Regions from separate parts of the Janthinobacterium sp. J1-1 genome, predicted to be linked through region 1. Evidence: predicted binding sites of a transcription regulator. Region 1 holds the regulator's gene; each other region holds the start of a gene.
What was found. The regulator LexA, encoded in region 1, represses DNA repair genes until DNA is damaged. The targets are predictions, from matches to a motif close to ACTGTATNNNNATACAGT.
Positions count from the first base shown of each region.

Region 2: the regulator LexA is predicted to act here: its motif matches at 2,721-2,738, upstream of Q8L25_RS25570 (VRR-NUC domain-containing protein).
Region 3: the regulator LexA is predicted to act here: its motif matches at 5,883-5,900, upstream of recA (recombinase RecA).

Region 1 covers NZ_CP132339.1:2,780,091-2,787,420, reverse strand. The annotation lists gene Q8L25_RS12660 (replicative DNA helicase) at 1-1,126, opposite strand, end outside; gene rplI (50S ribosomal protein L9) at 1,263-1,718, opposite strand; gene rpsR (30S ribosomal protein S18) at 1,746-2,036, opposite strand; gene priB (primosomal replication protein N) at 2,063-2,362, opposite strand; gene rpsF (30S ribosomal protein S6) at 2,380-2,769, opposite strand; gene lexA (transcriptional repressor LexA) at 3,046-3,684, shown strand; gene Q8L25_RS12630 (cystathionine gamma-synthase family protein) at 3,750-4,991, opposite strand; gene purF (amidophosphoribosyltransferase) at 5,035-6,558, opposite strand; gene Q8L25_RS12620 (CvpA family protein) at 6,596-7,084, opposite strand; gene Q8L25_RS12615 (SPOR domain-containing protein) at 7,112-7,330, opposite strand, start outside.
Region 2 covers NZ_CP132339.1:5,577,035-5,584,364, reverse strand. The annotation lists gene Q8L25_RS25575 (helicase C-terminal domain-containing protein) at 1-1,034, opposite strand, end outside; gene Q8L25_RS25570 (VRR-NUC domain-containing protein) at 1,010-2,677, opposite strand; gene Q8L25_RS25565 (MFS transporter) at 2,859-4,082, shown strand; gene Q8L25_RS25560 (transcriptional regulator) at 4,079-4,723, shown strand; gene phaP (TIGR01841 family phasin) at 5,019-5,627, opposite strand; gene Q8L25_RS25550 (hypothetical protein) at 5,734-5,928, opposite strand; gene Q8L25_RS25545 (ATP-binding protein) at 5,906-7,330, opposite strand, start outside.
Region 3 covers NZ_CP132339.1:1,589,899-1,597,228, reverse strand. The annotation lists gene sucD (succinate--CoA ligase subunit alpha) at 1-400, opposite strand, end outside; gene sucC (ADP-forming succinate--CoA ligase subunit beta) at 414-1,583, opposite strand; gene Q8L25_RS07190 (DUF2889 domain-containing protein) at 1,660-2,220, opposite strand; gene Q8L25_RS07185 (class I SAM-dependent methyltransferase) at 2,508-4,046, opposite strand; gene recX (recombination regulator RecX) at 4,141-4,599, opposite strand; gene recA (recombinase RecA) at 4,720-5,826, opposite strand; gene Q8L25_RS07170 (response regulator transcription factor) at 6,033-6,740, shown strand; gene Q8L25_RS07165 (sensor histidine kinase N-terminal domain-containing protein) at 6,737-7,330, shown strand, end outside.

The DNA of each region.
Region 1 (7,330 bases):
AGCGGTTCAGCTGGGACAGCGCGATCACCGGACAACCGAGTTCTTTCGCCAGCCCTTTCAGGCCCCGCGAAATCTCGGAAATCTCGGTGGCGCGGTTGTCGCCGGGACTATTGGCCGACATCAGCTGCAAGTAGTCGACGATGATCAGGCCCAGCTTGCCGCACTGGCGCGACAGGCGGCGCGAGCGGGCGCGCAGCTCGATCGAATTCAAGGCCGGGGTTTCATCGATGTACAACTGGGCGTCGTTCATCTTCTGGATCGCGTTGGTCAGGCGCGGCCAGTCTTCGTCGTTCAGGCGGCCGGTGCGCAGGCGGTGCTGGTCCAGCTGTCCGACCGAACCGAGCATACGCATGGCCAGCTGGGCGCCGCCCATCTCCATCGAGAACACGGCCACGGGCAAGCCGCTGTCGATGGCCACGTTCTCGCCGATATTGACGGAAAACGCGGTCTTGCCCATCGACGGACGGCCGGCCACGATCACCAGGTCGCCTGGCTGCAGGCCCGAGGTCATGCGGTCGAGGTCGATGAAACCGGTCGGCACGCCGGTGATTTCACTTTGATTGTCGCGGCTGTAGAGCTCGTCGATGCGCTCGACCACCTGCGTCAGCAGCGGCTGGATCGCGGTCCAGCCCTGGGCCCCACGCGCGCCTTCTTCGGCGATCGCGAAGATCTTCGATTCGGCTTCGTCAAGCATCTGCTTGACTTCCTTGCCTTGCGGGCTGAAGGCGGTGCCCGAGATATCGTCGGCCACGGTGATGAGTTTGCGCAGCACGCCGCGGTCGCGCACGATCTCGGCGTAGCGGCGGATATTGGCGGCCGATGGCGTGTTCTGCGCCATCGCGTTCAGGTAAGCGAGTCCGCCCACATCCTCGGCCTTGCCGAGCTGGGTCAGGGTTTCAAAAACAGTAATGACATCGGCCGGTTTGGAGGCGTTCACCATCTTGACGATTTGCTCGAAGATGATGCGATGGTCATAGCGATAGAAATCATCCGCATGCATGAAATCGGCAATGCGGTCATACGCGGCATTATCGCGCAGCAGGCCGCCGATGACGGACTGTTCTGCTTCGATCGAATGCGGCGGTATGCGGAGGGAATCCAGTTGTGGATCTGAGGGGGCGTTCATGGCGCGAATTATACCCGCTTCGGCGTCCGGGCAAAAATAAAGGGCTGAAAATCAGCGAAAAAAAGGCGACAAAAAGCCGGGCGAACCCGGCTTTTTCTATTGCGGCAATGCCTGCAGGCCGAGGCCTGCAAACGATTTACGCGTTTGCGTCTGGTACGACAGCAATGACCACTTCCACCACCACGTCGGTGTGCAGAGCAACCGAAACGTTGTGCTCGCCAACAACTTTCAGCGGGCCGGTAGGCATGCGGATTTGTGCTTTTTCAACAGCAAAACCTTGCTTGGTCAGCGCTTCAGCGATGTCGAAGTTGGTGACGGAACCGAACAGACGGCCATCGACGCCAGCTTTTTGAGCGACTTGAACGGTCAGGCCGCTCAGTTTTTCGCCCTGGGCTTGCGATGCGGCCAGTTTGGCGGCAGCAGCTTTTTCCAGTTCGGCGCGCTTGACTTCGAATTCGGCGATCGCGGTAGCGGTAGCACGACGGGCCAGGCGTTGTGGAATCAGGAAGTTACGTGCGTAACCGTCTTTGACTTTGACGACTTCGCCGAGGTTACCGACGTTAACAACTTTTTCTAACAGAATGATTTGCATAGTTCTTCTCCAGGAATATCTGACCGATTAAGCGTGGTGCAGATCGGTGTATGGCAGCAGCGCGAGGAAGCGAGCGCGCTTGATTGCGGTGTCAACTTGGCGCTGGTAGTGCGCTTTGGTACCGGTCAGGCGTGCTGGCATGATCTTGCCGTTTTCTTGGACGAAGTCTTTCAGCGTGTCAACGTCTTTGTAGTCAACTTGTTCAACGTGTGCTGCGGTGAAGCGGCAGAACTTCTTGCGTTTGAACAGTGGGTTTTGCTGTTTGCGTTTTTCTTTAAGCTTGAGCTTATTTTTGTCGAACTTTTTACCGAATGCCATGTGAGGCTCCTGTATCTATAAATGCGCTAGTCAGAAATGACTGCACTAAAATCAATGATGTGAAACACCAAACTCTTGCTGTTGCGGCTTTTTCTGGCCAGGAAACCCGTGAACTGATACACCCCGCCCAAGCTTGCCTGGCTGAACCGGCCTGAAATTTCGCCAGCGGCAAGCGCGGCAACATCAAACTCGGTCAAACGGGCAATACCGGCTTCCATCTGCTGCGAACTGTGCTGCAATACTGCATTCACGATCGGCAACCCTGCCGGGGTATAGCGCAATATTTCGCGCTCGGCAATGATGGCGGTAACTTGTAACTGGTTCAGCGCACGATCCTGCTCAATTAGGCTGCTGCTGCGGCTGGAGCGGCTGCTGGTGCTTCGGTGCGGTGGCTTTTCGCCGCATCTTCGCGTTGTACCGATTTCATCATCGGCGAAGGAGCTGTTTCAGCTTTCTTCATTTTAACGGTCAGGTGACGCAACACGGCATCATTGAATTTGAATGCAGTTTCCAACTCGACCAGGGTCTCGTTGTCGCATTCGATGTTCAGGCAGATGTAGTGTGCTTTAGGCAGCTTCTGGATCGAGTAAGCCATTTGACGGCGGCCCCAATCTTCCACGCGGTGAACCGAACCGCCGCGGGTGGTTACGCTGGCTTTGTAGCGTTCGATCATCGCGGGCACTTGCTCGCTCTGGTCCGGATGGACGATAAAGACTATTTCATAATGACGCATGCAAACTCCTTCAGGTCGGATTGATAATCGCCCACCCCGGCGTCAAGACGGGTGTGGGAAGGTCAGCCGAAGATTATAACCGCCTTTTGCAATCCGATCAACCATTGCTTCTTCGACGGCGCCTGGAGCGGCGGCCGGCCTGCCCTTTTTGCGCGCCAGGCGATTTTTTGCATCGAAATCAGCCGAAAATGCCGAAAGTCGCTTGCATAGTCGGCGATACTGTACAAAAATACAGACTGTTCATATAGACAGCATTTCACTATGCACCCACCATCCATGATCAAGCTGACAGCACGACAAGAACAAATCCTGAACCTGATCAAGGACGCGATTGAAAACACGGGTTTTCCTCCGACCCGCGCCGAAATCGCCAATGAATTGGGTTTCAAATCGGCCAATGCGGCCGAAGAGCATTTGCAGGCCCTGGCCCGCAAGGGCGCGATCGAGATTTCGCCGGGCACCTCGCGCGGCATCCGCCTGATCGGCGCGTCCGTCACCGAGCCGGCGCTGCCGAAAGTGCCGGCCGCGCTGCTGATGTCGCTGCCGCTGATCGGCCGCGTTGCCGCCGGCTCGCCGATCCTGGCGCAGGAAAACCTGGAAGCGAGCTACAACGTCGACCCGGCCCTGTTTTCCAGCAAGCCCGACTTCCTGCTGAAAGTGCGCGGCTGGTCGATGCGCGACGCCGGCATCATGGACGGCGACCTGCTGGCCGTGAAAAAGATCGACAGCGCCAAGAACGGCCAGATCGTCGTGGCCCGCATCGGCGATGAAGTCACCGTCAAGCGCTACAGGAAGACCGGCACCCTGATCGAACTGCTGCCGGAAAACCCCGACTTCAAGGTGATTACCGTGTCGCCGGAAGACGAATTTGCGCTGGAAGGTCTCGCAGTCGGGCTGATGCGCAGCTGGCATTAATCGATTTCACGCAAAAAGGGCCGCGACAGCATTGCTGTCGCGGCCCTTTTTACTTGCCGTAGCAGTTAAGCGTCCAGCGCGCTCTTGAAATCATCGAGCAGATCGGCTTCGTCTTCGATACCGACCGAGACGCGGATCAACGACTCGGCAATACCCATGCTGGCGCGGCGCTCGGCACCCATCTCGTAGAAGATCGTGTGCGCCACCGGTATCACCAGGGTGCGCGTGTCGCCCAGGTTACTGGCAGGAATCGCCAGCCTCAAGCGGTTGAGGAAATCGAAGCAGTCGATGCCGTCTTTCAGCTCAAAGCTGAACAGCGAGCCGTAGCTGCGGAACAGCTCGGTGGCGAGCGCGTGCTGCGGGTGGCCCGGCAAGCCTGGATAGTGCACGGCCGCCACGCGCGGATCCGCTTCCAGCATGCTCGCCAGCGCCAGTGCGTTCGAGCAGGTGCGGTCCATGCGCAGGGCCATGGTTTCGGCGCCGACGGCGATATGGTGGGCCGCTTCCGGCCCCAGCGAGGCGCCGAAGTCGCGCAGGGCCTTGGCGCGGATCTGCGCAATGCCCCACTGTTTCGGCGCCGCCTTTTTATAGTTCTCGAAAATATTCGGGTACTGCGTCCAGTCGAACACGCCCGTATCGGTCAGGCTGCCGCCCAGCGCATTGCCGTGGCCGCCGATCGACTTGGTCAGCGCATTGATCACCAGGCCGGCGCCGACCGCTTTCGGGCGGAACAGGTAGGGCGTGGTCATGGTGTTGTCGACGATATACAGGATGCCTTTTTCGCGGCACAGCTCACCGATCTTTGCCAGGTCGGCGATCTGGGTGCGCGGATTGGCGATGGTTTCGACGAACACGATGCGCGTTTGCGGCGTGATGGCGGCCGCCACGTTGGCGACATCGGTGGCATCGACGAACGATACGGCGATGCCCTGCCCCGTGACGGTCTGCCACAGGCTGTTGGTATTGCCGAACAAAAAGGCCGACGACACCACATGGTCGCCCGCCCGCAGCAGCGACTGCACCACGGCGCCGATGGCGCCCATGCCGGTGGCAAAGCACAAGGTGGCGACGCCGTCTTCCATCTGGTTGACCTTGTCTTCCAGCGCGGAGACGGTCGGGTTGCCCTGGCGGCCATAGCGGAAGCCCGGTTCCTTGCCCTGGAACACGGAGGCCAGCTGGCGCGCGTCGCTGTAGCCGAACGCGACCGAGGTATGCACGGGCTTGTGCAGCGAGCCGTGTTCGATGCCCTTGCGGCGGTCGCTATGCAGGATGGTGGTGGTAAAGCCGTAGTTTTTTTTGTCGTTCATGATCGCAGAGAAAAAAAAGCCCGGCGCAGGCCGGGCAGGTTACTTATGCTTCCGTGGTCGCCAGGTTCAGGTTCAGCTGGGAACGCGGCGTGTCTTCGGGTGCGGCCGCCTTCGGATTATGGCGCGCATATTCCAGACGGTCCAGGTAGTCCTGCGATACATCGCCCGTCACGTAGACGCCGTCGAAGCACGACGCTTCAAAGCTGGTCAGGGCCGGATTGACGTCGGCAATCGCCTGCTTCAGGTCGTCGATATCCTGGTAGACCAGGTAGTCGGCCGTGATTTCGCGGCACACCTCTTCGGTGGTGCGGCCGTAGGCGATCAGCTCGTCGCGCGTCGGCATGTCGATGCCGTACACGTTCGGGTAGATCACCGGTGGCGCGGCCGAGGCGAAGATCACCTTTTTGGCGCCCGCTTCGCGCGCCATCTGCACGATTTCGCGGCTGGTGGTGCCGCGCACGATGGAGTCGTCGACCAGCAGCACCACTTTGTCCTTGAATTCGGACGGGATGGCGTTGAGCTTCTGGCGCACGGACTTCTTGCGCGCCGCCTGGCCCGGCATGATGAAGGTACGGCCGATATAGCGGTTCTTGATAAAGCCTTCGCGGTACTCGATATTCAGCGCCAGGGCCAGCTGGATGGCGGCCGGACGCGAGGAATCGGGAATCGGCATGACCACGTCGATGCCGCCTTCGGGCAGTTCGCGGCGGATCTTTTCGGCCAGGTATTCGCCCATTTTCAGGCGCGTGGCGTAGACCGAGGCGCCGTCGATGACGGAGTCGGGACGGGCCAGGTAGACGAATTCGAACACGCAAGGGTTCAGGCTGGCGTTGTCGGCGCATTGCTGGCTGTGCAGCTGCTTGTCGGCATCGATAAAGACGGCTTCGCCCGGCGCAATATCGCGCACGAAGCGGAAGCCCATGCCTTCCAGCGCCACCGACTCGGAGGCGATCAGGTATTCGGTGCCCTGCTCGCTTTCATTGATGCCCAGGCACAGCGGACGGATGCCGTGCGGATCGCGGAAGGCCAGCAGGCCCACGCCGGCGATCTGGGCAACGGCAGCGTAACCGCCCTTGACGCGGCGGTTCAGCACGGTGACGGCCTTGAAGATGGCTTCAGGATCGAGCACCAGGCCGGTGGTGGCCTGGTGGATTTCATGGGCCAGCACGTTCAGCAGCACTTCCGAGTCGGAATCGGTATTGATGTGGCGGCGGTCGTTCTTGAACATCTCCTGCTTGAGCTGTTCCCAGTTGGTCAGGTTGCCATTGTGCGCGAGGGTAATGCCGAACGGCGCATTGACATAGAACGGTTGCGCTTCTTCTTCGCTCGACGAGCCAGCGGTAGGATAGCGGCAGTGGCCGATGCCGGAATTGCCTTGCAGCGAACGCATGTTACGCGTACGGAAGACGTCGCGCACCAGGCCATTGGCCTTGTGCATGGAAAACATACTGCTGTGATTGGTCGCAATCCCTGCCGCGTCCTGACCGCGATGTTGCAAGAGCAACAATGCGTCATAGAGCAATTGATTGACAGGTTGATGGGAAACGACGCCGACGATGCCACACATGGTGTGCTCCTGTAACTGTGCTACTGATTTAAAAAGATCAAAATTTCACATGCTGCGCGTAGGCGGCAGGCAGATAAGGCTTGATGGTGCGCGCGCCCTGTTCGGCGTATGGACTGAGCAAGGCGTTCTTCCAGAACGGCTGTTGCGGAATCGAGGTCATGCCGCACAAGATGACGGTGGTCAGCACAATTACAAGCCCCCGCGCCGCGCCGAACAGGCTGCCCAGCATGCGGTCGGCCAGGCTCAGCCCGGTCACCTTGACCAGCGCATCGACCGTCATGCCCAGCAAGCCCATCAGGATGCGTACGCCGATAAACAGAATCACGAAGGCCAGCAGCAGGCGCACGGCCTCGCCAGGAATCACGGCCGGCAGGAATTTCGCCAGGGTCGCGCCGTAGGCATTGGCGGCGACAAACGCCACCACCCAGCTCACCAGCGACAGGATTTCCTTGATCAGGCCGCGCATCATGCTGATCAGCACCGAAGTTGCCAGCACGAACAGCACCAGGTAATCGAAGATCGTCACGCCGTCAGCCCGCCAGATCTACACTGCTCACGCCGGCACCAGGCTGCCACCCAGGCCCAGCTTTTGCAGCTTGGCGCGGGTTTTTTCCGCCTCGTCGCGGCTGCCGAACGGCCCCACGCGCACGCGGATGCGCTGGCCACCGGCGCTGGACACTTTTTGCGTATAGGAATTGATACCCGCGTCGCGCAATTTCGCCTGCAGCTCATCGACCTTGTCCTGCGTCGCCAGCGCGGCGACCTGCACCAC
Region 2 (7,330 bases), 2.8 Mb from region 1:
CAGCGCGCCAGTTCCATGCCCAGGTAGTAGGGACACACGCCCTGCTGCAGGGCGATGGCGCGCACGGCTTCCTTGTCGAGTATCAGGCCGCTGGCCAGCGCCACTTCGCGCGCCAGCGGCAATCGGTCGTAAAAGCCGCGCGCCAGCGGGCACGATTCGCCATGGCAGGCTTTGTCCGGGTGCTCGCAGGCGCTGCTTTTCGCGCTCAGTTCCAGCACCCGCAGCGGTAGCAGCGGCGCGCTGTTTTTCAGGATGGCGCAGGCGTCGAGCGCCATCTGCCGGCCCGGCACCTTGGCTGCCAGGAAAAACAATTTGTCGAGGCCATGCGCTGCCGTGGCCTTGAGCATCGGAAACAGGCTGCCCACCGTCTTGCCGATGCCGGTGGGCGCTTGCGCCAGCAGGCAGCAGCCGCGGTTGCTGGCCTTGTACATGGCTTCTGCCAGCTGGCGCTGGCCCGGCCGAAAATCGGCGTGGGGAAACGCCATCGCCGCCAGTTGCCGGTCGCGGCTGTCGCGGTGGGTCAGTTCCTGCTCGGCCCAGTCGATAAACAGGGTGCAGTGCTGTTCGAAAAAGATGCGCAGCGCTTCCGCCGTGCATTCCTCGTGCAGGATGGTTTCTTTCTGGCTGGCGATATCGAAATACACCAGCGCCACGCGCAGCATGGGCAGGTTCAGTTGCTGGCACAGCAAATAGCCATAGATGCGCGCCTGCGCCCAGTGCAGCTGGCGGTGGTTGGCCGGCATGGTGGACAGGTCGCCCCGGTAGGTCTTGATTTCTTCCAGCTGGCGGCGGGCCGGATCGTAGCCGTCGGCGCGGCCGCGCACATGCAGCGGGCCGAAGTCGCCGGCCAGGCTGATTTCGCGCTGGTAATCATCGTCGCGCCGGCCGGTCACGGTGGCGTGGCCGGCGATGCCCTCCTGCGCCGTGGGCGAGGGCGTGAAGCGCAGGTCCAGGTCGCCGACTTTCGCGGTAAATTCGCACAGGGCGCGCACGGCAATGGTGTATCGCTTCACGCCGCCACCGCCTGCGACCATTGCAGGTAGCACACGGTCACCGGCATCGCGTGCTGGGCGCAATACGCGATCCAGCGCTGCTGGTTGTCCTGCAGGCGGTCGCCCGGGCCTTTCACTTCGATCATGCGATAACGCTGTTCGGCCGGCCAGAACTGGATCAGGTCGGGAAATCCCGTGCGGTTGCTTTTTATGTCGAGCAAGATGCGTTCAAACGCCTTTTTCAGATGGGTGGCCGGGATGCAGGCCAGGGCCAGCTCCAGCAATTCGCTGTCGAGCACCTGCCAGCTGACAAACGGCGACACGATGCCGGCCTTGGCGGCATGGGTGGCGCGCATGCTGGCGCGGTAGTCGCCATTGTCGAGCTGCGCCAGGCAGGCCGCAAAGTCGTCCAGGCGGCGCGCATGGAAGTCGGCGCTGTGCAGGTCGGCCGGGCCGCGGTGGAACGGGTGGAAAAAGGCGCCCGGGATCGCCTTGAAAATCGTGTGCCAGCACAACAGGCCAAACAGGGAATTGATCAGGGTGTTTTCCACGTAATAGACGGGTGCGTCCTGCTGCGTCAAGTGCTGCAGCACCACGCCTTCCACGTGGCAGCTTTCTTGCGGGAAGGGCAGCAGCAGATCGAGGCGCTCGACCGGCGCGGCTGGCGTGGCGGCCTGTTTCGCGTGGCCCAGTTTGCGCCGCAAGCGGGGCGCCATGCGCAGCAGCAACTGGCGCTCGGCCTCGCTTTCGGGCGCCTGCAGGGCGATCGACAATCGCTCGTAGGCGGCGCCCGGCTGTTCATCCTTTTCCAGTACGCGAATGGCGCGGCCGCGCGCGCCCGGATAGCGGCAGTCGGCGTAGGCGCGGTAGGCGGCGGGCCAGTCCTGCGATTTTTCCAGCTGCTGGGCGATCTGGAATTGCAATTTGTCGCGGCGGCTGGCCAGCCAGGCGTTGTCGCTCACGGGCGCCAGCGCCGCCAGTTCCCGCAGCACCTCGTCGGGGGCGGCGGGCGCGGCCTCGTCGTTGAAGCGCTCGCGGCACTGATGCAGCACTTCGTAGTGGGCGATATCCTGGCGCGTGCGAAAGCCGCGCGAGGCCAGCGAAAACTCCACTTTTTCATATTGATACACGCCTAGGTCGGACAACACGAATTCCGACCAGTCCTGGTGGTAGTTGCCGAAATAAATCAGGCGCAGCCGGTCGCACAGGGGCTGGTTGCATATGCTGTACAGCACGTCGTTCGAGGCCGGATACCAGGCGGAAAACGGCTGTTCGCCCGGATGTTGCTCGCGCAATGCGTCCAGCTGTTCCGTCTTGCGCGCCGCTTTCAAGGGGCCGGCGAGCAGGAATACCTGCTGCAGTTCGGGTTTCAGCAGCAGCTCGAACAGGGTGGCGATATCGATGGCCGGGTCCGCCACCACCCAGCCGGTGGCCAGCAGGGGCAGGGCGGCGCTGCGCGTGTCGCCGATTTCAGCGTAGTTGAGTTTGCTGGCGCGAAACAGACAACCCTTGCGCATCACCAGGCGCACGAACAGCGCGCGCGACGCTTGCGGCAGTTGCGCGAACTGCGCGATGAATTGCGTTTCTTCAACGCTCAGCAGATCGGCATAGCGCTCGCTGATCCAGTTCAGCACGCCCTGGAAGTTCTCCAGATAGTACAAGGGATTGTCCAGGACTCTCAACATGATGGGGCAGGCAGGCTCTTTGATGTTACTTGGATATGGTTTTACTGTGTTTATATACAGTTTAAACCGTGTCGGCCCGCTTGCCCAGCGATTTCCCCTGCGGGTGCGCCAGGCGTTGCGCGGGAACTGATAAATAATCAAATTTGTTTACTTATTGCAAGTCGCCCGGTATATTCTGCATATGAAAAATGTCATCCTGATCACCGCCGCCTGCCTGCTGGCCCTGCTGTCCACCATCGGCGCCTCCTTGCCGTATCCGATCTTGCCACCGCTGTTCGCGGCCGAGGCGCCGAATGCCTTCAATAACTTCATGGGGCTGCCGTCCAAGTTGCTGTTCGGCCTGGCGCTGACCATCAATCCGCTGGGCCTGCTGATCGGCTCGGCCTTGCTGGGGCCGCTGTCGGACCGCTATGGCCGCCGTCCTTTGCTGATGCGCACCGCCGTCGGCGCCGCCATCGGCCATGCGATCACGGCCTGGGCCCTGGTGATCCAGTCCTACCCGCTGTTTATTGTCGCGCGCTTTATCACCGGCCTGCTCGAAGGCAATGGCGCCGTCGCGCGGGCCATGCTGGCCGACCAGTTGCAGGGGCCGCTGCGCCTGCGCGCCATGTCGTGGCTGAACGGCGCTTTTTACCTGGGCTGGCTGGTGGGGCCCATCCTGGCCGGCGCCACCCTGGTGTGGGGCGTGACGGTGCCGTTCTGGATCGCCGCCGGCGCGCTGATGCTGGTGGCCGTGCTGGCGGCGGTCGGCTTGCCGCGCGAAACGCCATCCTTGCTCACGACCTCGTGGTGGCAGGTGGCGCGCGACCGCCATTCGCTGAACCTGCTGCGCCACGAAGAGCTGCGCACCCTGTTCATCGTGCAACTGGCACTGACCTGCGGCGTGGCCAGCTTTTATGAGTTTTATCCGCTGTGGCTGGTTGAAACGGCGCACTACAATGCGCAGGCGATTGCCTGGGTGAACGTGGGCCTGTGCGGCACCATGACCATCACCTCGCTGCTGGCCGGCGGACCCAGCCGCCATGCGCCGCTGCTGCGCGCCGGCTGGTATGCCTGCGCCGTGGCGCTGGCGATCGCCATCCTGGCGATGGGCAATATCTGGGTCGGCATTACCGCCATCGTGCTGTTCGGCATTCCCAACGCGCTGTACAACACGGTGCTGCAAGGCTGGTGCGCCGAGCGTTTCAGCGCGCACGGCCAGGGCGCCGTGATGGGCTTGCTGTCGACCACCTTTTGCATCGCCAATATCATCGTCGCACTGGGCGGCTCGCTGCTGATCCTGATTGACACGCGGCTGGTGCTGGTGGTGGGCGCCTTGTGCGCGGCCTGGTCGGCCTGGCGCATGCATGGCTGGCGCCGGCATTTGAACGCCACCGATGCGCCGGAGCTGAAGGCGGCGGCATGAGCGCCACTGTGGCCACCTCGGAACAGACGCTGTTCCTGCTGAAAATGCGCGGCTCGCAAACGGCGCAGCAACTGGCGGTCTTGCTCGATGTGACCTCGATGGGCGCGCGGCGCCAGCTCGAAGCGGCGCGTGGCAAAGGCCTGGTGACTTTCGAGGACGTGGCCGACAAGGTGGGGCGGCCGTCACGGCGCTGGTCGCTGACGGACGCCGGCCATGCGCGCTTTCCCGACCGCCACGCCGACCTGACCCTGGAACTGATCAGCCAGGTGCGCCAGCTGTTCGGCGACGAGGGACTGGGTAAACTGATCGCCGCGCGCGAGGCGGGCAGCGTAGCGGCCTACCGCGCGCTGATCGATGACGGCGCGCAGCTGTCGGACCGCGTGGCCAGCCTGGCCATGGCGCGCGATGGCGAAGGCTATATGGCCGACAGCAAGGCACAGCCGGACGGCAGCGTGCTGCTGGTGGAAAACCATTGCCCGATCTGCGCGGCGGCAACGGCGTGCCAGAAATTCTGCCGTTCGGAACTGGCGATCTTTCAGCGCGTGCTGGGCGACGATTGCATGGTGGAGCGCAGCGAGTATTTGCTGGAAGGGGGGAGAAGGTGCGTGTACCGGATCGTGCCGATATATAAAACCACGTAAAACCCGCAAATTGCGTGGTCAGGCCCTTATGCCGTCAAGTTAAACTGTGCGATGTATCTAAAAGCACAAGGCGTAGAAACGGCGGGCCGAGACGCGGGTCTGAGAAAATGCCGATGGCGGCGTTGCAGCTCCTTGCCGTACTGGCGTACTGTCTGCGTCGCTGCGCCTTGCCCTCGACATTTTTCAGGCCCGCTTGGCCCGGAATGCCTGCGCGCGATACTGGGGTTGTAATACGGTTCGCCGGTGTGCCTGTGGCTCCGGGACGCCAACTTGCGATATCTGACCCCAGTGTCGCTTATTTCTTCGTCGCTTTCGCCGCCTTCGGCGTGACCTTGTCCACCGCTTCCTGCACGCCGGCCGTCGCCTTGTCCGACGCCTGCGCTACCTGCGCCGAAGCCTTGGCGATCTGCTCTTCCACGGTTTTCACGGCCTGTCTGGTGGCCTTGGTCACTTGCTCGTAGCCGAGGAAGGCGTTGTCGATGGCGGCCTTGACGATGGCGACGGCGTTTTCCGAACCGGGCGGCACGTTTTTCGTCACGTCGTAGATCAGGGCGCTCAAGTTGCTTTTGGCTTCGGCCACATGGGCTTCGGCGGCGGTGGTGAACTCGGTGTGGATGTCCTTGATGATTTCATCGAGCTGCTGCTTGTAGGCCTTGGCGCCGGCCACGCCGGGCTGCAGCTGGGCGGCGGCGGCGGCCATGGCCGCTTTCGGATCCCTGGCCTGGCTGATTTCCTTGCCGGCCGCGATGCTGTCTTCCATGCCGGATTTGGCGGTGGCCATGTTCAAGGCCAGTACTTGCTCCACGCCCTGCACCGCCTTGGTGGTGAGGGTGTTGAAGGTCATCAGCTGGAATTCGAACAGGGCCTTGGTGGCCGATGCGAATTGTTCGGGATTGGTAAACATGTGGTCTCCTCGGTTTGAATAGATACGTTTTTATCTTCCAATACTCTTCGGCACTGCATTGCCATCGCTTGCTGTCAAGCCGGTTGCCCCGTGTTGTTGTGCCCCATTATTTAACAAGCGCCGGTTTTTCGCAACGGCTATCTTTGTACGGTCCCGAGGCCAGTTCCCAGCCGAAGCCCAGGGTCGATTGCGCGCACGACAGGGTGCCATCGACCTTGCTGCGCCATTTGTACCAGGGCGCCGGTGCGGCCCATGCGGCGGTGCAGGCGGCCAGCAGGCTAGCGGCGATCAGCTGCTTCATCTTGTTCTCCAGTGAAGGCGCCGGCCTGTGGCGCGACGACCGGCAGGTGCAAGGTAAACGTGGTGCCGGCCTCGCTGCTGGCCGCCTCGATATGGCCACCGAGCACGCCGGTGACGATATTGTGCGCCACGTGCAGGCCCAGGCCCGAGCCGCCCGAGCCGAGCCGGGTGGTAAAGAAGGGGTCGTAGATGCGCGCCAGGTCGCCGGCGGCAATCCCCGCGCCATTGTCGGCAATCGCGATGCTGATGGTTTTCTCGTCGGCGCTGGCGCGCGCCGTGATGCCGATCGCGCCGCCGCTGCGCCCTTCGAAAGCGTGGCGCACGCAGTTTTCCACCAGGTTGCTCAGCACCTGGCCCAGCGGGCCGGGGTAGCTGTCCATCGCCAGCTCCGGCGCCACGTCCTGGCTCAGGACATGGCCGGCGCCCTTCAACGTGGCCGACAGCGGCAGCATCAGTTCGGCGATGAACTGGCGCAGCAGGAAGTGGCGGCGCTGCGAGCTGGCGCGGTCGACGGCGATCTGCTTGAAGCTCGACACCAGGTCGGCCGCGCGCTGCAGGTTGCGCAGCACGATGGCGTCCGCTTCGCCGGCCTGCGCCAGATAGGTTTCCAGTTCCGAGCGGCGCAAGCCGTCCTGCAGGCCGGCTTGCAGGGCCCGCGTGCGTTCGGCCATGGTGGTGGCCACCACCAGGCCGTTGCCGATCGGCGTATTGAGTTCATGGGCGATGCCGGCCACCAGCGCACCGAGGGCCGCCAGCTTGTCGCGCCGCACCAGTTCATCCCGGGTAATCGACAAGTGTTCGAGGGCCGCCGCCAGTTCGCGGTTGGCCTGTTCCGACTGTTCCTTGGCCAGGGTCAGCGCCGCCGTGCGCTTGGCCACCAGGTCTTCCAGGTGGGCGCGGTGGCGCTGCAGTTCCTGCTCGTGGCGCATGCGGGCGATCGCGATGCCGGCCAGGTCGGCCGCCACGTCGATCAGCACCAGTTCCTGCGGCACCGGGCTGCGCACTTCGCGGTAATACATGGCGAACGAACCGAGTACCGTGTCGTCCTGGCCGAAGATCGGCTGCGACCAGCAGGCGCGCAGGCCGAACGCGGCGGCCATGCCGCGGTAGGGCGCCCACAGCGGATCGTGTTCGATATCGCTGACGACCACCGCCTCGCCGAGGAACATGGCGGTGCCGCAGGAGCCGACGCCGGCGCCGATCCGCACGCCTTCGAGCAGGTCCATGTACTCGCGCGGCAGGCTGGGGGCGGCCACGCTGTGCATGTGCTGCCCATCTTCGTCGAGCAGCATGACGGAACAATACACGCCGCGCGACTGGCCTTCGATCAGCAGCAGCAGGCGCTCCAGGGTGGGCACCAGCGGCGCGCCCTTGGCGATCATTTCCAGCAGCGCGTTCTGGCC
Region 3 (7,330 bases), 1.2 Mb from region 1:
TGATCAGGCCTGGGCAGTTAGGGCCCAGCAGCAGCGTTTTGCTGCCCGACTTGGCCATGCGGTCTTTCAAGGCCATCATGTCACGGACAGGAATGCCTTCGGTGATGCAAATGGCCAGATCCATTTCAGCTTCGACAGCTTCCCAGATCGCGGCGGCCGCGCCTGCTGGCGGCACGTAGATCACGGAAACGTTGGCGCCGGTTTCTTTTTTCGCTTCGGTCACGTTGGCGAAAATAGGAATGCCTTCGAAATCTTCGCCGGCTTTCTTCGGGTTCACGCCTGCCACGAAGGCAGCTTTGCCGTTCGCGTAGTCGCGGCAACCGCGGGTGTGGAACTGGCCGGTCTTGCCGGTGATCCCTTGGGTAACGACTTTGGTATCTTTATTGATCAGAATGGACATGTTGATTCCTTAATTAAGCTTGACCGGCAGCAGCGGCAACGACGCTCTTGGCTGCATCTTCCATGGTGTCGGCTGCGATGATAGGCAGACCGGAATCGGCCAGCATCTTTTTGCCCAGATCTTCGTTGGTGCCCTTCATGCGCACCACCAGCGGTACGTTCAGCGAGACGGCTTTCACCGCGGCAATGACGCCTTCGGCGATCACGTCGCAACGCATGATGCCGCCGAAAATGTTCACCAGGATGGCTTTCAGGCCTGGGTTTTTCAGCATGATCTTGAACGCTTCGGTCACTTTTTCCGCCGTGGCGCCGCCGCCGACGTCCAGGAAGTTGGCTGGCTCGCCGCCGAACAGTTTGATGGTGTCCATGGTGGCCATGGCCAGGCCGGCGCCGTTCACCAGGCAGCCGATGTTGCCGTCGAGCGAGATGTAGGCCAGGTCGAATTTCGACGCTTCGATTTCAGCTGGATCTTCTTCGTCCAGGTCGCGCAGGGCGATGATTTCCGGATGACGGAACAGGGCGTTCGGGTCGAAGTTGAACTTGGCGTCCAGGGCGATGACCTTGCCGCTGCCGGTGACGATCAGCGGGTTGATCTCGGCCAGCGAGCAGTCGGTTTCCCAGTAGGCTTTGTACAGGCCTTGCAGGTTGACGCGGGCGTCGGCGATCGAACCGGCAGGCACGCCGATTTTGGTGGCGATGTCGTCTGCCTGGGCATCGGTCAGGCCAACGCTTGGCTCGATGGTGACGTGATGGATCTTCTCAGGGTGGCTCTCGGCCACTTCTTCGATGTCCATGCCGCCTTCGGACGATGCCATCAGGACGATTTTCTGGGTCACGCGGTCGGTGACCAGCGAAACGTACAGTTCCTGTTTGATGTCGGCGCCTTCTTCCACCAGCAGGCGGTTGACTTTCTGGCCTTCGGCGCTGGTCTGGTGCGTGATCAGCTGCATGCCCATGATCTGGTCGGCGTATTCCTTGACCTGTTCGATCGATTTCGCCACTTTCACGCCGCCGCCCTTGCCGCGGCCACCTGCGTGGATCTGTGCCTTGACGACCCATACCGGGCCGCCCAGGGTTTCCGCAGCCTTGACTGCCTCGTCGACGGACATGCACGGAATACCGCGTGGTACCGTCACTCCGAATTGCCGGAGGATTTCTTTGGCTTGATACTCATGGATTTTCATGCTGGCTTCCCTTCTGATACTGATTTGTAAAAATACGGTTAGTGGTGCAAAAAAAACAGGAAAAACAGCGCCGGGATCACGCTTTGGCTACCCAGCGCGGGTAATACTGTGCAACCGCCCCGCCATCGGTGCGCAGGGCATGGCATTTGTCGAGTTGAAACGGCTTTTCATGCGGCAAATCAGCATTCGCACCGTCACGGGTCGACCAGACATCACCGGCAAATGCCTGAACCGCCGCAGTCGGCAAGACTTGCGCCAGTTCGGTCAAATGGGTACAGCCGGCGATTCCCGCCAGGCGCTCTTTCAAGTCGCGGCGGAAATTCTTCAATAGATTCAGACCGATCAGCGCCTGGTAAGCGGGGCCGATGGTATCGCAAAAGCCGGGATAGGGAACGGAATCGGAGGCGGCTTCGGCCTCGACGATGGTCAGTTCGCGATCGACGGTAATGCGCAAATGGAGGTCATGCAGGGGGGCGCCGGCGGGACGGGGGCCGGAGGCCAGGGTCGCGTCGAACGATTTGATGTCGGTGATGCGCGCGTCGATATCCCACAGGCCGTCGTCGCGCAGATACGCTTGGACGTCGATAACGCGGGAGTGCCGTAAGGCGCGCCGGGATACGGGAGTTGACAGGGGCATGGACCGATGCCGCTTGCGCGGCCTAATTTAGTAAGCAGCCATGTGCATAAAGCACGCCGTTCGCAGCTTCTACGAACAGCAACCGCACCTGCGGCGCCGCAAAAACCCTAAAAGTGTAGCACATTGCGCGCCGGTTGCGCCGCAACATAATTTTTCAGTGCTTAGTTAAAAACATTTCAAATTATAAATGGAAAACAGCGATTTTCATAAAGTCATTCAATTTGTGAATGATGGCTATCATAAAAATCACTGTCATCGCCGCGACGCGCCTGGCTGGCGCGATAGTGTCAGTCAGCCACGCCCAGTGCCTGCAGGATCGGCAGCACGTTGACGAGGAAGCTTTCCGCATGCACGGCCAGTTCGGCCAGGTTTTCCTCGTCGGTCGTCAGCACCGTGCCATTGCGCACCACGGTTTGCTGCAGTGCGCGGAAAGCCTGCCAGGCAAATGCCGCCCAGGCGTCGCTGCCCTGATGACCTTCCAGCCTGGCCAGCAGGAACAACTGTTGCAAATGCAACACACCGATCCCCCCGCCGGTCACCGGACTGGCCAGCGCGGCCAGGTCGGTACGCCCCAGCGCCTTTTCCAGCAAGTGCCGGTTCAGCCTGGCCGTGGCCGGCCGCGCCAGCGCGATCGCGGCGTCATCCTGCACCGTTGAAATGCAGGCTTTATGCGCCAGCACCAGCACCATCTGCAGCAAATTGCCCAGTTCGGCCACGCTGGCAGGCAAACGCTGTTGCAGTTCACCGATGGTATGGATCTGGTAATCGGCCAGCAGTTCCAGCAGCGGACCATAGATGGCCTGCTCCATGTCGGCCTCGCCCAGGGCGCCCACCACCCTCATGGTGATGTGCTCGATCGGCGCCACCAGCAGGATGCGCACGGCGCGCAGTGCGGTGCTCTGTTCATGGGCGGTCAGCCTGCGGCTGCCCTTGATCCAGTAATCCTGGCGGAACTGGCGGTTGACCAGGAAATCGGCGGTGTTCTCGCGGAAAGTGGCATCCGGAATCTGCGCCAGGAAGGCCAGGTGTTCGGGCGACAGATTGAGGGGCGCAACATGATCGGGATAGGCGGCCGAGCCGGCAAACTCGAGCTTGACGGCAGCGAGCACCGGCTTGATGGCCGAAAACGACACCGGCTGCCAGTAGTGATTGAAATATTCGTGCGACAGGTAATTGCGATCCTGCTCGCCGATCTGCTGCAGGCGCACGGCGATGGTGGGGTTGGCCTGCAGGTAGCGCGGCTTGGTCTCCATCATGCGGTTGACGAAGGACAGGGCGCTGCCCACGCGCGTCAGGGAATCCTGCCCCGGCGCGCTCATGACGCGGCTGTGCTGCTCCATCAGGTCGCGGATCGGTGCCATTGCCGCCCAGCCCGCCTGCGTGTTGTAGCTGATGTACAGCACGCCGCCCGGCTTGAGCTTGCGCGCCAGGAAATCGGCGATATGCGCCTGGTTTTCCGGCGAGATCCAGCTCCAGATGCCGTGCAGGGCGATGAAATCGAAGTCGGGCAGGTCGCTGCGGGTGCAAAAGTCCTGAAACGATTGTTCCGACAGCACGGCGCCATTGCCCGAGACCTCGGCCAGTTCCTGCGCAAAAGCGGTCTGGGCCGGATTGAAATCGGTGCCATACCAGCGCACGCCAGACGCCGCGGCATGGATATTGACGGTCATGCCCTGGCCAAACCCCAGTTCACATGCGGTGCTGACCTTGGGCGGCTGTACGCCCCAGCTCAGCAGCAGCAACTGCGTGCGCAGCGGGTTCAATTCCGTGTAATAGCCGTAGGTGTATGCGGTTTCGGCCGTGTAGCCGGCATGCCAGTTGCTCATCAGGTGTCCTGTATCCCATGGTAGAAAGTGCCGGCGCGCACCATGCGCCACCGTCTGTGGGCAGAATAACTGATCCTTGCCTGCAAGTTAACAATTATTGATCATCATCGGGATCGAGTCCCTTGATTGCCACCTGCACGGCGCGCTGCGAAAAGCCGCGCTGCATCAGGAAACGCATCTGCTTGTTGCGCTGCTCGGCGTCTTGCGCCACTTCGCCGAACTTGCGGCGCCACACCTCGCAGGCGCGTTCGGTTTCGCCTTCGGCCAGGCCGGCCTTGAGCTCCTGCAGCGCTTCGCCCTGGATGCCATGGCTTTGCAGTTCGGCCATGATGCGGCTGTTGCCGAAGCGCGCCGAGCGGCGGTGGATCAGCGACTCGGAAAAACGCTCCTGCGACAGCCAGTTGGCCTGCTCCAGGCTGTCGAGCAAGGCTTCCACATCGTCGCCTTCCTCGGCATGGCGCTGCAGCTTGCGGCGCAATTCCATGCGGCTGTGTTCGCGCATCGACAGAAAGCGCAAGGCCCTGCCCTTCAGGCTTAATTGCACTCTGGCCATATCCCCACCTTGTTTCTGATTCAACTGTGACTGCGATCCAAACACAATCGCCGCCCGGCGCAACAGCGCGGGACGGCGATCATGATCCTACCTTGCGGCAAGCCGCTTTGCTAAGCCACTTTATTCGGCAGCTTTGGCTTCCGCAGCCTTGGCGGCCTTGTCGGCGGCTTTATCGGCTTTTTCAGGCTTTTCAGCGGCCAGCGGCGGCAGTTCGCGCACGCCCAGCGAGGCGCGTACCTTGTTTTCGATTTCACGCGCCAGTGCCGGGCGCTCTTGCAGGAAGGCGCGGGCGTTGTCCTTGCCCTGGCCGATGCGTTCGCCGTTGTAGCTGTACCAGGAACCGGATTTCTCGACGATCTTCGCGTCCGAACCGAGATCGAGGATCTCGCCTTCGCGCGAGGTGCCTGCGCCGTACAGGATGTCGAAGTGCGCTTCCTTGAACGGTGGCGCGATCTTGTTCTTGACGACCTTGACCTTGGTTTCGTTGCCGATCACTTCGTCGCCCGACTTGATCGAGCCGGTGCGGCGGATATCCAGGCGCACGGAAGCGTAGAATTTCAGCGCATTGCCGCCGGTGGTGGTTTCCGGACTGCCGAACATCACGCCGATCTTCATGCGGATCTGGTTGATGAAGATGACCAGGGTATTGGTGCGGTTGATCGAGCCGGTCAGCTTGCGCAGCGCCTGCGACATCAGACGCGCCTGCAGGCCTGGCAACGAGTCGCCCATGTCGCCTTCGATCTCGGCGCGTGGCGTCAGCGCCGCCACCGAGTCGATCACCACCAGGTCGACGCTGCCCGAACGCACGAGGGCGTCGCAAATTTCCAGCGCCTGCTCGCCCGTGTCCGGTTGCGAGATCAGCAGTTCGTGCAGGTTCACGCCCAGCTTTTGGGCGTAGCCGACGTCCAGTGCGTGCTCGGCGTCGATAAAGGCGCAGGTGCCGCCCAGTTTTTGCATTTCGGCGATGGTTTGCAGGGTCAGCGTGGTTTTACCCGACGACTCGGGACCGTAGATTTCCACCACGCGGCCGCGCGGCAAGCCGCCCACGCCCAGCGCGATATCGAGGCCGAGCGAACCGGTCGACACGACTTGCACTTCTTCGATCGGTGCGCTGGCATCCATGCGCATGACCGAACCTTTGCCAAACTGCTTCTCGATCTGTGCCAGCGCGGCGGCCAGCGCCTTGGCTTTTTCCGATGCGGGTACTACAGCTCTTTTATCGTCCATTTTGTTCTTTCAGCCCGAACTGGCGCGTGGGGTAGGTTAAATTCATCACAGACACTACTGTATAAAAAAACAGTGCTTAATGCAAGCGGAACGTGCATTTGATTTGAAACAGATCATTACAAGGCGGGTTTTTCATAAATATTCGCCACCTTGCGCAAAATGAAACACAATACACACTTCTGATGTCGCAAGCTTAGGAATCTGCCATGCGTATTTTACTTGCCGAAGATGACAGCGTGCTGGCCGACGGGCTGACCCGTTCGCTGCGCCAGTCCGGCTATGCCATCGACTGCGTCAAGAATGGCCAGGAAGCCGATACGGCCCTGTCCACCCAGGAATTCGATCTGCTGATCCTCGACCTGGGCTTGCCGAAATTGAGCGGCCTGGAAGTGCTGCGCCGCCTGCGCGCGCGCGCCTCGCTGCTGCCGGTGCTGATCCTGACGGCCGCCGATTCCATCGAGCAAAGAGTCAACGGCCTCGATCTCGGTGCCGATGATTATATGGCCAAGCCCTTCGCCTTGTCCGAACTGGAGGCAAGAGTGCGCGCCCTGACCCGCCGCGGCGCCGGCGGCGGCGCCACCGTGATCAGGCACGGCCCGCTCAGCTATGACCAGGTCGGGCGCAGCGCCTATATCAACGAGCAGATGATCGACCTGTCGGCGCGCGAACTGGGCTTGCTGGAAATTTTGCTGGGCCGCACCGGCCGCCTGGTCTCGAAGGAACAGCTGGTCGACCACCTGTGCGAATGGGGTGAGGAAGTGTCGAACAACGCCATCGAAGTGTATGTGCACCGGCTGCGCAAGAAGATCGAGGTGGGCGGCGTGCGCATCGCCACCGTGCGCGGCCTGGGTTACTGCCTGGAAAAATACACGGAAGCGCGCGTGCCGCTGGACGGCGGCGACGCCAGCAAGTGAAGCCAGGTGGAGCGCCAGCCGACGAGCTGGACGAAGACGACTGGTACGAGCCGCCCACCAGCGAGCAGGATGAAACCATCCAGCATTCGCTGTTCGGCGAGATCCTCGACTGGATGCTGGCGCCGCTGCTGCTGCTGTGGCCGATGAGCATCGCCATCACCTACCTGGTGGCCAAGGGCATCGCCAACCAGCCCTTCGACCATGCGCTGGAAGACAATGTCACCATGCTGGTGCAGCAGTTCAAGCTGGCCGACGGCACCCAAGCGGCAGGCCAGCTGCCCGGCCGCGCCGGCGGCAATGCGCGCGAGGCGCTGCGCGGCGACGATGTCGACGCCGTGTATTACCTGATGCTCGACCAGCAGGGCCGCTACCTGGCCGGCGACCGCGACCTGCCGCCGCCGCAGGATGCCGAGCGCTACCGTAGCGGCACGGTGCTGTTCCGCAATGACGCCGTGCACGGCACGCCGGTGCGCGTGGCCTTTTCGTATATCGACACGCCCGACGGCGGCGACGATGGCGAGCGCGCGCTGGTGCAGGTGGCCGAGACCCTGGAAAAACGGGCCCAGCTGGCCAATGAAATCATCAAGGGC